DNA from 2 places in the Rhizobium sp. LjRoot254 genome. Region 2 is predicted to be linked to the other one. Evidence: predicted binding sites of a transcription regulator. Region 2 holds the regulator's gene; the other holds the start of a gene.

What was found. Region 2 encodes LexA, which represses DNA repair genes until DNA is damaged. Its sites were predicted from a motif close to TGTTCNNNNTGTGTTCNG; they were not measured.
Positions count from the first base shown of each region.
Region 1: a site for LexA is predicted at 5,227-5,244, ahead of ACSQ26_RS06010 (ATP-dependent helicase). Genes of this name have one in related genera too.

Region 1 is NZ_CAXUSM020000001.1:1,215,464-1,223,534, reverse strand. It holds gene ACSQ26_RS06030 (GNAT family N-acetyltransferase) at 1-576, shown strand, start outside; gene ACSQ26_RS06025 (ribbon-helix-helix domain-containing protein) at 573-788, opposite strand; gene ACSQ26_RS06020 (efflux RND transporter permease subunit) at 788-3,934, opposite strand; gene ACSQ26_RS06015 (efflux RND transporter periplasmic adaptor subunit) at 3,931-5,106, opposite strand; gene ACSQ26_RS06010 (ATP-dependent helicase) at 5,285-7,939, shown strand.
Region 2 is NZ_CAXUSM020000001.1:2,220,275-2,228,345, forward strand. It holds gene ACSQ26_RS10900 (flavin-nucleotide-binding protein) at 1-516, opposite strand, end outside; gene ACSQ26_RS10905 (glutathione S-transferase family protein) at 526-1,140, opposite strand; gene ACSQ26_RS10910 (LysR family transcriptional regulator) at 1,249-2,160, shown strand; gene ACSQ26_RS10915 (BrnA antitoxin family protein) at 2,269-2,505, shown strand; gene lexA (transcriptional repressor LexA) at 2,681-3,391, shown strand; gene gmd (GDP-mannose 4,6-dehydratase) at 3,677-4,750, shown strand; gene fcl (GDP-L-fucose synthase) at 4,755-5,687, shown strand; gene ACSQ26_RS10935 (acyltransferase family protein) at 5,720-6,898, shown strand; partial or broken gene ACSQ26_RS10940 (IS3 family transposase) at 6,908-7,066, shown strand; gene ACSQ26_RS10945 (hypothetical protein) at 7,050-7,337, opposite strand; gene xth (exodeoxyribonuclease III) at 7,520-8,071, opposite strand, start outside.

The DNA.
Region 1 (8,071 bases), 1.0 Mb from region 2:
AGAGCCCTTCTCGCGGAACGGGACTTTCGCCTCGATACCTGGGATGTCTTCGTCGCCGACCGCGCGACGGGGCTTGCCGCCTCGGAGGCGATCGTGGCGCGCGGCCTGCCGGACGGTCTGGTCGACCTCGAGGCGCCGACCGATCCCACCGGCGAACACACGGCCCGCATCCAGTCGCTGATCGGTGGAGCCGGCGTTGTGCCCTTTTCGGGCTCACTGCTCGTCGGTGAGTTCGACCCGGCGACGACCGTGGCGGTCGGTGATCAACAGGGAAACGTCGTAGCGGCGGCGCACGGCTACATGCCCCACAATGCCGACAGCGTCTTTCACAAGTATGCCTGGGGCGGATTGGTTGCCGTGGCGGAATCGGCTCGGGGCAAGGGTCTGGGCAACTACATCAATGCCCGCATGGTCACAAGCGTGTTTCGGGACCTCGGCGCGGCTTATGTCTACGAGCTGGTGTCTGCGTCCAATGCAACGTCGCGGCGCATGGTCGAGGCATGCGGTCTCCGTCATCGACCGGATCTCATTAGCGGCGCTGCCGCGAGGAACGACGCGGCGCGCCACACACGTTAGGACACCTCGGCCGTCATCGTCTTCAACACATACACCCTCAGCGCCGAGGACAGATTGTAACTGTCCGGCCGGCCGTCATCCACTTCGGCGATCAGCGCTGCCAGCGATCGCCCGCGTCGGGCGGCAATTTCCTTGAGGGCGGTGAAGAACTCCTCCTCCAGCGAGAAGCTCGTGCGGTGGCCGTGGAGAGAGACGGAGTATTTGCGTACCATCACTGCGCGGCGGTCGGGATGAGCTCTTCCTCGAGGCTCATCCGGTTGCTGTTGGCGGCTTCCATCTCGCGTGTCAGCCGCTCCTCCTCGTGGGCATGCGGCTTGGCGAGCCCGGCGAACATCTGATAGGCGACGGGCGTGATATAGAGCGTCACCAGCGTCGCGAGGCCAAGACCGCCGACGATAACCCAGCCGAGCGCCACGCGCGCTTCGGCGCCGGCGCCGGCGGCAAGCGTCAACGGCAGGCCGCCGAGGATGGTCGCAATCATCGTCATCATGACCGGCCTGAGGCGGATACGGCAGGCATTGCGGATCGCCTCGCGCACGCTCTGGCCGTCATCGCGCAACTGGTTGGCGAATTCGACGATCAGGATGCCGTTCTTGGCCATGATGCCGACCAGCATAACGAGTCCGATCTGGCTGTAGATATTGATCGTCTGCCCTGTCAGCATCAGCGCGAAGACCGCGCAAGCGAGCCCAAGCGGCACCGTCGTCATGATGATGACTGCCGAGACGAAGCTCTCGAACTGCGCCGCCAGCACCAGGAAGATGATGACGATGGCAAAGCCGAAGACGATCATCATGCCAGAGGAGTTCTGGTTGAGCGTGGCAGCCTCCGAAAGCGGCAGGACATTGACACCATCGGGCAGGATTTCGCGCGCCGTCTGCTGCGTGAAGGCCAGCGCGTCGCCCAATCCCGTCCCCTCCTTCAGCGACGCCGTGATACCGACGGACCGCTGCTGGTTCTCGCGCGACAGTTGCGGCGGGATCGACCGCTCCTTCAGCGTCGCCACCGCCGACATCGGCACGAACCGGCCGTCCCGCGTCTTGAGGAATATGCTCTCGAGATCTTTCGGATCGTTGATCGGATTGTCCGACGAGACGAGCGTGATATCGATGCGGCGGCCATCGACGAAGACATCGCCGATGCTGGTGCCGGCAAGCAGCGCCTGCATCGCCTGCGCGAGCCCCGTGATATCGACCCCGATATCAGCCGCCTTCTCGCGGTCGATATCGACGGAGATCTGGGCCTGCGTCGGGTCGTTGTCGAGGCGCACGAGATCGAAACGTCCACTCGCGTTCAGCGCATCGATCATCTTGTCCGCCTGCGCGTAGAGCTGGTCGTAGTCGTTGCCCGTCAGCGCGAAATTGAGGCCGGAGCCCGCACCGCGAATGCCGAGGCTGTTAGGCTGAATGATGTTGGCCTGCAGCGCAGGTGCTACGCGCAGTGCCTTGCGCACATCCTCGGTGATCGCGATCTGGTTGCGCTCGCGCCTTTCCCAGGGCGCCAGCGTCAGCACCATGAAGCCGGAATTGGACGAGCCACCCTGGCCGCTGATGGTGAAGACGTTGAGCACCTCGCCGGAATTCACCAGCGGCTGCAGCGCGTCCTCGACCTTGCGCAGTTGCGATTCGGTATAGGCGAGGCTCACGCCCTGCTGCGCACGGGCGCGCACGAGAATGGTCGAGCGGTCCTCCTTCGGCGTCAGCTCCTGGCCGAGCGAGAAATAGGCCGCCACCGAGGCAAACAGCATCAATACCGAAACGGCCACCACGATGCCGGGCACGGCAAGCACCGCGGCCAGCGTCTTCTCGTAAACCTTGGCGAAGATGTTGCCGAGGAAGCTCATGATGCCGTGATGTTCCTCGACATCGTGGGCGCCCAGCATACGCGACGCGAGCATCGGGCAGAGCGTCAGCGCCACCACGCCCGACAGCATAACCGCGATCGCCAGCGTGAAGCCGAATTCGCGGAACAGCCCACCGGCCTCGCCGGGCAGGAAGGCGAGCGGCACGAACACCGCGGCGAGCGTAATGGTCGTGGCGACGACGGCGAAGAACACCTGCGTCGTGCCGACCACGGCGGCCGCGCGCGCGCCCATGCCCTGGGCGCGATAGCGCACGATATTCTCGAGCACAACAATGGCGTCATCGACAACGAGGCCGGTCGCCAGAACGATGGCGAGCAGCGTCAGGATATTGACCGAGAAGCCGGCGAGATAGATCGCGGCCAGCGTGCCGACCAGCGCCACCGGCATGGTGACGGTCGGGATCAGCGTGGCGCGCAGATTGCGCAGGAAGAGATAGATGACGCCGACGACGATGACGACGGACAGCACCAGCGACAGCACCACTTCGTGGATCGCGCCGCGAATGAAGCTCGCATCGTCGCTGGTCACACGCATCTCCATGCCCTTGGGCAGGGTCTTGGAGAGCTCGTCCACGACCTTCCTTATGCCATCGGAAATGTCGAGCGTGTTCGACTGCGCCTGGCGGATGATGCCGAGGCCGACGCCTGATATGCCGTTCGAGCGCATGGTCGAGGTGCCGTCTTCGGCGCCGAGCGTCACGTTGGCCACGTCACCGAGGCGAACCTTGCCGTTGATGATGAGGGATTCGAACTCCTGCGGCGTCGTGATGTCGGAACTCGCACGCACCACGATATTGGTCGAACTGCTTTCGATCGTGCCCGCCGGCACATCGAAGGCGGCGGTCGATAGCGCGGTGCGGATGTCGGCTACCGTCATCCCGCGGCTGGCGAGCTTGGCCTGGTCGAGATCGATGCGGAAGCTCTTCTGCTTGTCGCCGAAATACTGCACGTCGGCGACGCCCTCGACGGAGGCGAGCCGGTTCTCGATCACGTCCTCGATATAGACGGTCAGGTCCTCCGCCTTCATGGTCGAGGAAGTCACCGCAATGCGCAGCACCGGCTGGGAATCGGCATCCGCCTTGATCACGCGCGGCGCGATCGTGCCGTCAGGCAGGTCGTCGGTCACGCGGGCCAGCGCGTCGCGCACGTCGGCGGCGGCCACTGCGAGATCGGTCGTGTCGGAGAATTCCAGCGTCACCCGGCTGTTGCCGAAGGCCGAGACCGAGGACACCGATTTCAGGCCGGTCACGCGCGCCACCGCACCCTCGATCGTATCGGTCACCTCGCGGTCCATCGTTTCGGGCGAGGCGCCGTCGAGGTCGGTCCGCACGGTGATCACTGGCCGGTCGACCGAGGGCAGTTCGCGCACTTCGATGCCGTTGAAGGCCGCCAGCCCCGCCACCACGATCAGCGTATTGAGAACCAGCGCCAGGATCGGCCGCCGCACGAAAAGCGAGGCCGAGAAGGCTTCCTTGATACGGCCGCCCGGGCTCAAGGTTTCACCGTCCCGGCGGCATCCGCCACCTTGTCGTTCTTCTTGTCCTCACCGAAAATCTTCACCGTCGCGCCGGCCTTCAATTGCTGCAGGCCCTCGATGATAATCTTATCGCCCGGCTTGACGTCGCCATCCACGAGCACGTCGTCCTGATTGCGCTGGATGATCGCCGCCGAAACGCGCTCGACCTTCTTGTCCGCATTCACCCGCCAGACATAGGAGCCGGTGCTGTCCCACTGGATGGCGAGCGGGCTCACCGACGGCCACATATCACCGGGAAGGTTGACGACCACCTCGAAGGATTGGCCTGCACGCAGTTCGTCGCCCTGGTTCTCGATCACGGCACGCACATGCAATGTGCGGCTCGCGGGGTCGATGCGGTTGTCGATCGCCTCGATCTTGCCCGGAAAGCTCTTGCCCGGCCGCGCGATCGGTCGCGCCGCGACCTCCTGGCCTTCCTTGATCAGGCCCGTGAAGCGCTCCGGCACCCAGAAATCGACCAGCAGCTTCGAGCGGTCGTCCAGCGTCACCAGCGGCGTGCTCACGGTCACATAGTCGCCGACTTCGACATTGACGATGCCGGCGATACCGTCGATCGGCGCGCGCACGATGCGCCGTTGCAGCGCAAGCTCGGCCGCCGAGGCGACCAGCCGTGCGGTCTCCACCGCCGTCTGCGTGTCCTGGTAATCGGCCTGCGAGATGATCTTCTTGAGGTCTTCGTTGCGTGTCATCTTGTTGGTGGCGGCCTGCAGTGCGACTTTCGCAGTTTGCGTCGCGATCTTCTCGACATCGTCGTCGAGCGTGGCGATGACATCGCCGGCTTTCACCCGCTGTCCGGATTTCACCATCAGTTCGGCGATCTGGCCGGATACGAGCGGCGTCACCGCAACAGAACGCACCGCATCACCATCGCCGATGGCGCGCAGGCTGTCGTTGATCTTGCCTTTTTCGGCCGCCTTCACCACCACGGTCTGGTCGCGGTTGCCTCCGCGGCGATTGCCTTCTTCAGGCGCCTTGGCCGTCGGCGTCTCGCGGGCCACGAGACGGATCATCGTTTCCGGCACGCCGACCTGGCGCGCAAGCGTCGCCGATCCCGGCATGAAATGCATCAGGATCAATGCACCCACGACGAGAAAAACAAGTCCTGTCAGCAGTTGGGTTACGATTCTCATACAATTCTCCGGCCCAAACCAGTGTATCTCGCTCCCCCATTTCTTATCTTTCATTACGTATCGGCGGGCAAGATTGATTTGCCAGATGGACGAAATGTAATGTAATCGTGAACCTGAAAAGCGAACAAATCGTGACCAGGCTTTGCCAAGACCAGCCGAATCATGCATGGGAAACCCGATGATATCTGGCTTTGACGACATTCCCTTCTTCGATGAAGAGCCGACACCCCGGCAGCAGAAGCAGGACCCGAAGCCGGCGGCCGAGCGCCCCGCCGGCCCGAGCGGTCTTGCCGCGCGCGCCATGGCCGCCCGCAACGGCGCCCGCCCTCGCCCGTCCTATCTCGAAGGATTGAACCCCGAACAGCTGCGCGCCGTCGAAACGTTGGATGGTCCTGTTCTCGTTCTCGCCGGCGCCGGCACCGGCAAGACGCGCGTTCTGACCACCCGCATCGCCCATATCCTGGAGATGGGCCGCGCCTTCCCAAGCCAGATCCTGGCCGTCACCTTCACCAACAAGGCGGCGCGCGAAATGCGCGAGCGCATCTCGCATCTTGCTGGCGAAGCCGTCGAAGGCATGCCCTGGCTTGGCACGTTCCATTCGATCGGCGTGAAATTCCTGCGCCGCCATGCCGAACTCGTGTCACTGAAATCCGATTTCACCATCCTCGACACCGACGACGTCATCCGCCTGCTCAAGCAGTTGATCGTGGCCGAGGGGCTGGACGACAAGCGCTGGCCGGCCAAGCAGTTCGCGCTGATGATCGACGGCTGGAAGAACAAGGGCCTCGATCCCGACCAGATCCCGGAAGGCGATTCCCGCGCCTTCGCCAACGGCAAGGGCCGCGCCCTCTACACCGCCTACCAGAACCGGCTGAGGACGCTCAACGCCTGCGATTTCGGCGACCTGCTGATGCACCCGATCCGCATCCTCAAGACCAACCCCGATATCCTTGCCGACTACCAGAACCGCTTCCGGTATATTCTGGTCGACGAGTACCAGGACACGAATACGGCGCAGTATATGTGGCTGAGGCTCTTGGCGCAGAAGCCAAGAAAGAAAGACCCCGCCCCAACCCCTCCCCACAAGGGGGAGGGGCTCGGAGCCCGTGGCGCCGGCTTCGCTGAGAATGCTGGCCCCGCATACGCGGACGCCGATGATTTCCCGGGTAGCGATCCGCAGGCTAGCCCCTCCCCCTTGTGGGGAGGGGTTGGGGCGGGGTCTTCGTCTTCTTCTTCCGTCAACATCTGCTGCGTCGGCGACGACGACCAGGCGATCTATGGCTGGCGCGGTGCCGATGTCGATAACATCCTCCGCTTCGAGAAGGATTTCCCCGGCGCCACCGTCATCCGCCTTGAGCGCAACTACCGCTCCACCGCCCATATCCTCGGCGCATCCGGACACCTGATCGCGCACAACGAAGGCCGGCTCGGCAAGACGCTGTTCACCGAACAGGACGATCCCGACCATGAGAAGGTCCAGGTCCACGCCTCCTGGGATTCGGAGGAGGAAGCCCGCGCCATCGGCGAGACGATCGAGCAGTTGCAGCGCCAGAAGCACAATCTCAACGACATGGCGATCCTCGTCCGCGCCTCGTTCCAGATGCGCGAATTCGAAGACCGCTTCGTGACACTCGGCCTCAACTACCGCGTCATCGGCGGCCCGCGCTTCTACGAGCGGCTCGAAATCCGCGATGCCATGGCCTATTTCCGCCTCGTCTGCCAGCCCGCCGACGACCTCGCCTTCGAGCGCATCGTCAATACGCCGAAGCGCGGCCTCGGCGACACGACGCTCCGCTTCCTGCACGATTACGCCCGTTCGCGCGACATCCCGATCCTCCAGGCATCCGCCGACATCGTCGAGACAGAGGAACTGAAGCCCAAGCCGCGCAAGGCGCTCTTTGACGTGGTGCAGAATTTCCAGCGCTGGCAGAAGGCACTGGAGACCATTCCGCACACCGAACTCGCCGAGCAGATCCTTGAGGAAAGCGGCTATACCGACATGTGGAAGGCCGACAAGACGGCCGAAGCGCCGGGCCGGCTGGAAAACCTCAAGGAACTCGTCCGCTCAATGGAAAGCTTCGAATCCATGCGCGGCTTCCTCGAACACGTCTCGCTGGTCATGGATGTCGAGCAGAACGCATCGCTCGATGCCGTCTCGATCATGACGCTGCATTCCGCCAAGGGCCTGGAATTCGACACCGTCTTCCTGCCCGGCTGGGAGGAAGGCCTGTTCCCGCACCAGCGCGCGCTCGACGAAGGCGGCCGCTCGGGCTTGGAGGAAGAACGCCGCCTCGCCTATGTCGGTATCACGCGTGCCAAGAAGCGGCTGCACATCTGGTTCGTCTCCAACCGCCGCATCCACGGCCTCTGGCAATCGACGATCCCGTCGCGCTTCCTCGATGAACTCCCGGCCGATCACGTCGAAGTCGCCGAGGTCGAGCAGAGCTACGGCGGCTACGGCCGGGCCAACCCCTACGGCCAATCCCGCTTCGACCGCCAGGAACCCTTCTCCTCCGGCTACACCTCACCCGGCTGGCAGCGCGCGCAAGCCAACAAGACCGACGCCACCCGCAACAACTGGGGCAACCGCTCCGGCCACCAGGTCGAGCGCATCGGCTACGGCGAAGCCGGCCCCACCGGCAAGGTCATCACGGGCGAACTGGTGGCCAAATCCAAGATCGACACCCCGAGCGATTTCTCGGTCGGCGACCGCGTGTTCCACATCAAGTTCGGCAACGGCAATGTGGCGGGGATCGAGGGCAACAAGCTGACGATCGATTTTGACCGCGCCGGGCAGAAAAGGGTACTGGACGGGTTTGTGGAGCGGGTGTGATTAAGATGTTTGACCCTTCAGGCTCAGCGACACGTTTCCCAGGCCACATTGTAGCCTTCAGAGGGTTCTTCGACTTCTAACAACAGCTATTTTGCTATAAAAGCAGCGTAACCATCTCGTGATTGTTTCTGC
Region 2 (8,071 bases):
CCTGTCCGCTGTCTCCGGAATCACCTCGGACGGCAAAGTAGGATCACTGGCATAGTACGCCCCACGTAGCTGGATATACTTCGGACAGTTGCCGAAGCTCTGTTCGACTCGCACGCTGAAGCCGGTGTCATCGCGAACAACCTCGCCGTTGAGGCGGTTGCGACGGCGGGTGCCCAAATCGATCCCCAGCATGCCAATTGCTCTTCCGTTATCCATTCCCGCGTCGGCGGGATCGAGAGGATCGCGCTTCAGATCGAGGTGGAGATATCGGTCGTCGATCGCCTGCAGGAAACCCGGATAACCGGTCCTTACCGTCGCCCAGGCGTCGCCGGCGGTGTCAACGGTCCCCAGGATAGCCATCGGCAGCAGCGGATAGAACAACCGGTGCTGCTCGATGAGATGGTCGCGGATGACGTGCCTGCCGACCTCCGCCAGCCGGTCGGCAACGCCGAGCGATGCTTGAAGCGCAACCTCGCCAGGATGCCAAGAACTATCGACTTTGAGATTTTGCAACATATGAAGCCCTCACGCAGCGCGAACGGCCGAGGCAAGCGGAAATTCCACGAAGCCCTGCAGGTTTTCGACCCTGTCGAGCCAAGCGAGGATGTGCTGATAGCCGCCCAATTCCACATTGCCCTCAGGTGCACGGGCGACATAGCTGTAGAGCGCGACATCGGCGATGCTTGGCGCTGTGCCACCCGCGATCCACTTGCGCTGCCCGAGCTCCTGGTTGAGCACGCCAAGTATGGCATGGGCACGCGGAATCACCTCTTCCGGCCTGTAGGGCGCGTTGAACACCGTGATCAACCGCGCCTGAGCCGGTCCATGGGCGAGTTGCCCGGCTGCGACCGAGAGCCAGCGCTGCACTTCGGCTGCGCTGCGGGCATCTTCCGGCAGCCAGTCCGTACGGCCGAATTTCTTGGCGAGATAGACCAGGATCGCATTGGAATCGGCGATAATGATGCCATCATCCTCCAACACCGGCACCTGACCGAGTGCATTGAGCGCCAGAAATTCCGGCGATTTGTGCGCGCGCTGGGCAAGGTCGACATCGATGATCTGGCAATCGACGCCGAGCAACGAGAGGAACAGCCTGGCGCGATGCGAATGGCCCGATAGGGTGAAATTATAGAGCTTCATTTTGACCTCCGATAATTGGGAAGGCTCAATATGATTGTTCCCCTTGGAATTGATAATCGGTGAATATGGAACTACACTGTTACGTCAGACGAAATAACTAGGCAAAATATGGACCGCTTGCAGGGAATGCGCATTTTCACTGAAGTGGTCGATTCCGGTGGTTTCGCCGCCGCCGCCAAGGCGATGCATCTGAGCGCACCGGCGGTGACCCGCGCGGTTGCGTCTCTCGAAGCCGAGATCGGCACACGCCTGCTAATCCGCACCACCCGCTCGGTGAAGCTGACTGCAGCCGGCGAAGGCTATGTTGCCGATTGCCGGCGCATCCTCGCTGAAATCGCCGAGGCCGAGGCCAATGCCGCGGGCAGTTTCGGCAATCCGGCGGGCGCGATTACCGTCACCGCGCCGGTGCTTTTCGGCAGGCTCTACGTCCTGCCAATCCTGCTGGATTTCCTCGATCTCAATCCGGCCGTGCAGGTGCGGTTCCTTCTGCTCGACCGTGTCACCAATCTCGTAGATGAGGGAATCGACGTTGCCATCCGCATCGCCCACCTGCCCTCCTCCGGCCTGACCGCACGACGCGTCGGCTTCATCCGGCAGGTCGTGTGCGGATCGCCCGACTATTTCGACCGGCACGGCGAACCCAAAATTCCGCAGGACCTGACATCCCACCGGCTGATCGGCCGCGACGGCATTTTCGGCGGCGCCGAATGGCAATTCGGCAGAGCAACGAAGATTCGCGTTCCGATCTCGACCCGCCTCACCTGCAACACCAATGACGCCGTCATCGATGCGGTGATCGCCGGCTGGGGTCTGTCGCGCTTCCAGTCCTATCAGGTCGCTGCTCATGTCAGGGCTGGCCGCCTCAGGACCGTGCTTGCCGAGTTCGAACAGGAACCCGTGCCCATCCATATCGTGCATGCCGAAGGCAGGTCCGCATCGGGCCGTCTCCGCGCGTTCGTGGACTTCGCCTCGGAGCGTTTGCGTGCCGATCCGGTGCTGGCCGATCCGGCGAAGGTATGAGTTTGGAAGCATCCGCCGAAGATCACATGATCAGTATGCGGTGGACGTGAGACAATTAATCGGAAATGATCGTCGGCATCCAGCAATCAATAGACAGAAGGTGCCACCATGGCGAACCCACCCCGCAGACCCGTCAGCGCCATGGATGCCGCTGAAGCATTGTTCAAGCCGGCGAAAAAGGTGGCCGCAGCGCCTGCCGTCGAGCGGCCGGCGCTGCCCAACACGAGGGAACTGGTTTCGCTCAAGATCGACAGCGACGTTCTGGCGTATTTCCAGGAAGCAGGTCCTGGCTGGCAGGAGCGCATCAACGATACATTGCGGGCGGCAATGCAGAAAAAATCCTGAAGATTTCCGCGCGCGATGCGCCACAGTTCATACCAGATTGCCTTTTTTGGGTCCCAGCGCCGAAAAATCGCATGATCACATGCTGATATAAGCAAAAATTAAACTCTTGCAGAACATAAATGGAACATATAGTGTTTGTTCCAGATTTGTTTCACGATTCTGCCGGGGTTTGAACATGCTAACCAGAAAACAGCAGGAATTGCTTCTCTTCATTCACGAGCGGATGAAGGAATCGGGCATTCCACCTTCCTTCGACGAGATGAAGGATGCGCTCGACCTCGCCTCCAAGTCGGGCATCCACCGGCTGATCACGGCTCTCGAGGAGCGCGGCTTCATCCGCCGCCTGCCGAACCGGGCCCGTGCGCTCGAGGTGATCAAGCTGCCGGAGGCCTATTCGCCGAGCGTCAAGCCGGCCGCCAGGGGTTTCTCGCCCAGTGTCATCGAGGGTTCGCTCGGCAAGCCGCAAGCACAGCCTCGGCCCGCCAACGACGATGTGCTCGATTCCGTGGCCATTCCCGTCATGGGCCGTATCGCGGCCGGTGTACCGATCTCGGCAATCCAGAACAACACGCATGAGATCGCAGTGCCTTCCGGCATGATCGGCAGCGGCGATCACTATGCGCTGGAGGTCAAGGGCGACTCGATGATCGAGGCCGGCATCCTCGACGGCGACACCGTCGTGATCCGCACCGGTTCGACCGCAAGTCCCGGCGATATCGTGGTGGCACTGGTCGACGACGAGGAAGCAACCCTCAAGCGCTTCCGCCGGAAGGGTGCCTCGATCGCGCTCGAGGCGGCAAATCCCGCTTACGAGACGCGGATTTTCGGACCTGACCGCGTGAAGGTCCAGGGTAAGTTGGTGGGCCTCATCCGCCGTTATCATTGAGCATCTTGGCCGGGACCGGGAACTTCTTCCCCGACCCCTGCGTTTTCCGCTGGGCAGAGCCATATTTACCAGTTGAAGGCGGGATGATTGCAGTCTTGCGCGTCCTTCGATAAGAAGAAGCGAAGGGTCAGAATTTCCGGAAATTTCTGCTTTTGTCCGTCCCCTCCGGGGTGATCGGGCAATTGCTGTGCTGTGTTCCGGCCTTCCGACATTTTGCCGCCCCATTCCGCCTCTAGCGCGGAGGCAGGCAATGGCCCAGAGATTGCATTCGACAGGAGAATCCATTTGAGCAACGACAAGAGAAAAGTAGCCCTTGTTACCGGCATTACGGGCCAGGATGGCGCCTATCTCGCCGAGCTGCTTCTGAGCAAGGGTTACATCGTCCACGGCATCAAGCGCCGCTCGTCGTCGTTCAACACCAGCCGCATCGAGAACATCTACCAGGATCCGCACGAGAAGGATCAGCGGTTCATCCTGCATTACGGCGACATGACGGATTCGACCAACCTGATCCGCATCGTGCAGGAGGCCCAGCCGGACGAGATCTACAATCTCGCCGCCCAGAGCCATGTGCGCGTGTCCTTCGAGACGCCTGAATATACCGCCAATGCCGACGGCATCGGCACGTTGCGCCTGCTTGAGGCCATCCGCATCCTGAAGATGGAGAAGAAGACCCGCTTCTACCAGGCCTCCACGTCTGAGCTTTACGGCCTGGTGCAGGAAGTGCCGCAGCGCGAGACGACACCCTTCTATCCGCGCTCGCCTTATGCGGCGGCGAAACTCTATTCCTACTGGATCGTGGTCAATTACCGCGAAGCCTATGGCCTGCACGCCTCCAACGGCATCCTGTTCAATCACGAGAGCCCGCTGCGCGGCGAGACCTTCGTCACGCGCAAGATTACGCGTGCTGCCGCTGCCATCCGGCTCGGCAAGCAGGACAAGCTTTATGTCGGCAACATCGATGCCAAGCGCGACTGGGGCCATGCCCGCGAATATGTCCGCGGCATGTGGATGATGCTGCAGCAGGATGAGCCCGACGACTACGTGCTCGCCACCGGTGAGACGACGGAAGTGCGCCAGTTCATTACCTGGGCCTTCGAGGATGTCGGCATCAATCTCGAATGGCGCGGCACCGGCGTCGACGAAAAGGGCTACGACATGCTGTCAGGCAATACAGTGGTCGAGATCGACCCGCGCTATTTCCGTCCCACCGAGGTCGAACTCCTGATCGGCGATCCGTCCAAGGCGCATCAGAAGCTCGGCTGGAAGCACGATACCTCCGTCCGCGATCTTTGCCGCGAAATGGTCAACGAAGACCTCAAGGTCATGCAGACCGCGACCGTGATGAAGGAAGCCTGAGGCCATGTATTCCCTCTCCGGAAAGCGGGTCTGGGTCGCCGGTCATCGCGGCATGGTCGGTTCGGCGATCATGCGCCGGCTCGATAGCGAAGGTTGTGAGGTGCTGGTCGCGTCACGCCAGGAGGCCGACCTGCGCGACCAGGCCGCGACCATGGCCTGGATCGAAAAAGCCAAGCCTGACGCCGTCTTTCTCGCAGCGGCGAAAGTCGGAGGCATCCTCGCCAACGACACCTATCCGGCCGACTTCCTCTACGACAACCTGATGATCGAGGCGAACATCATCAACGGCGCGTTCAAGGTTGGTGTCGAGAAGCTAATGTTCCTCGGCTCGTCCTGCATCTACCCGAAATTCGCAGCCCAGCCGATCACCGAGGATGCGATGCTGACGGGCCCGCTGGAGCCGACCAACGAATGGTATGCGATCGCCAAGATCGCCGGCATCAAGCTTGCGGATGCCTATCGCAAGCAGCATGGCGCCGATTTCATCTCCGGCATGCCGACCAACCTCTACGGCCCCGGCGACAATTTCGATTTGAATTCCAGCCATGTCATGCCGGCGCTGATCCGCAAGGCGCATGAAGCGAAGCTCGCCGGCGCGCCTGACATCACCATATGGGGAACCGGCACGCCGCGGCGCGAGTTCCTGCACGTGGATGATTGCGCCGACGCCTGCGTTCATCTGATGAAGAATTATTCGGCCGCCGGCCACGTCAATATCGGCTCCGGCGACGACATTACGATCCTGGAACTCACCAAACTGGTTTGCGACGCCGTCGGATTCCAGGGCGAGATCGCCCACGACCTGACCAAGCCGGATGGCACGCCCCGCAAGCTGATGAGCGCCGACAAGCTGCGCGGCATGGGCTGGCAGCCATCGATCGAACTCAAGGACGGCATCGCCGCCGTCTACAAGTGGTTCCTGGAAAACAAGGCCTGATCGATCCGACGGCGGCGACTGGAGCGCAATGAATGGCGGACAGCCGGCATCAACTGGCATTTCTCGACGGCCTCCGCGGATATGCCTCGCTGTGGGTGCTGGTCGGCCATGCCATGTTCATGACCGGCTACAAGATCGAGATCATCGCCCAGCCCGACATGGCGGTCGAGCTCTTCATCATCATCTCCGGCTTCCTGATGACCTACCACTATCAGGCTCGCGAGGTGCGAGAACCGTGGATGGAGCCTGATACCTGGAAGATCTTCTGGATTCGCAGGTTTTTTCGCATAGCCCCACTCTATTATGTCTGCCTGGCGCTCGCGCTCTATTTCGGGCCGGAACTCTGGCAGAGCAGGCTCGATGCCGCCACGGTCCTGTCCGGCGGTGTCGAAGAGCAGGCCCGTTATGCCAGCCGCTATCTCGATCAATCGCTGACCAACATCCTGCTGCATGTCAGCTTTCTGTTCGGCATGACCTGGACGCACAATTTCCAGACCCCCCTGCCCGATTGGTCGATCGGGCTCGAAATGCAATATTATGCGATCTTTCCGTTCCTGATGATCCTTGCGCTGAAGCTCGGCCGCATCGCCGGCATGGCGCTCCTCGTGGGCGTCATGGCGGTCGTGGGCGCCTGGCTCGACCGCAACGGCTTCGTCATCGGCGCCTATTCGATCCTGGCCATGAAGTTCCACCTCTTCGCCGCCGGCATGCTGATCGCCATGACGCTGCGCGCCGACGGTAAATGGAAGTGGCTGCTTGTTGTGGGCGCGGTGGCCGTTATCTTCGTACCACTCGGCGGCGGCCGTTCGGCGCTGCATCGCGCTATCAAGATTGCCATCGTACTCGGCTTTGTCGCGCTTCTCTACAAGGACCGCCTGCCGGCGCTCCTCAAATGGCCGACAGAGGTGCTGGACCGGTTCCTGTCGAACGCGCCCGCGCGCTTTATCGGTGACGTCTCCTACGGCGTTTACCTATTGCACCTGATCGTCATGCTGCCGGTGTGTGGCTGGCTGGCGATCCAATTCCCTGAAACGGCGCCGATCCCGCGTTTCTTCGCATCACTGGCCCTCACCGTGCCGATTACCTATGGGGTCGCCTATCTTTGCTACCGCTTCATAGAGCAGCCCGGCATCAGCCTCGGGCGAAAGATCGCCAGCCGCTACCAGAAAGCAACTCCACCGAAGGGCATCCCGAGCGAGAATCCAGCCTGATCCCACACCGACCGCATCAAACTGAAACTCAAAGGGCTGAGCCCTGTGCAATACAGAACCCAGCCCGTGATTCTTTCCAGTCTGTGGCCATCCAACTTTATGGGATCAGTTCATTTGGCGGCACTTCAAGCACTCGATCATCCATCCGGAATCACTCATCGACGATAACCGTCGAAGGTTCTTGCTGGATGACGACATTGGGCTGGCGCTTCTTGATGATCACGGTTTCCTGTCTCGGCCTTCCGGCGTCATCGATAATCGCGCCGGTGGTCAGGCCCACGGCGCCACCAACGACAGCACCCACAGGGCCGGCAACGACTGCGCCTGTAGCGGCACCCGCGACGACGCCGGTCGTCGTGGCGGAACTATCCGCATGGGCGGCTGGAATAAAGGCCGCCGAAAGGGCGATTGTGGCAGCAACGAACAGTGTCTTTTTCATCGGTCTTCTCCATATTTCGATAGGTCCATGCCGGGTTAATCCCATCCGGCAGTGATGGTTCCGATAAAATTCACGGCCTGTTTCCGTTCACTTTTCGAAAAGTGAATATGTCCGGCGTTAGAAATCCGTCTGCGTTCCGGGCGGCATGCCGCACTTTAAACACAGTTCGCAGGTGGCTGGATTCACTCCGAAACTTCGATCCAGACGGGCGCATGGTCACTCGAATGCGCCCAACCCCTGACATGACGATCAACGCCGGCAGAGACCAGGCGCGACGAGATTTTGGGCGCGAGCAGGAAGTGATCGATGCGCAGTCCCGCGTCGCGCGCGAAGGCATTGCGGAAATATTTCCAGAACGTGTAGATCCGTGCGTCGGGATTGAGATGGCGGACCGCGTCGGTCCAGCCCTGGTTGACGAGGTTGCGGTAGGCCTCGCGGACCTCGGTTCTGAACAACGCATCGTCGCGCCAGCGTTCCGGTGCATAGACGTCGAGATCGGTCGGCATGACATTATAGTCGCCGATCAGAGCAGCCGGGATATCGAGTGCCAGCAGTTCGCCCGCATAAGCGTGCAGGCGATCGAACCAGCGGAGCTTGTAATCGAATTTGGGTCCGGGCGCCGGGTTGCCGTTTGGCAGGTACAGGCAGCCGACGAGAATGCCGGAAACGGCGGCTTCGATATAGCGGCTATGGCTGTCGTAGGGATCGCCGGGAAGGCCGCGGCGCGTTTGCAC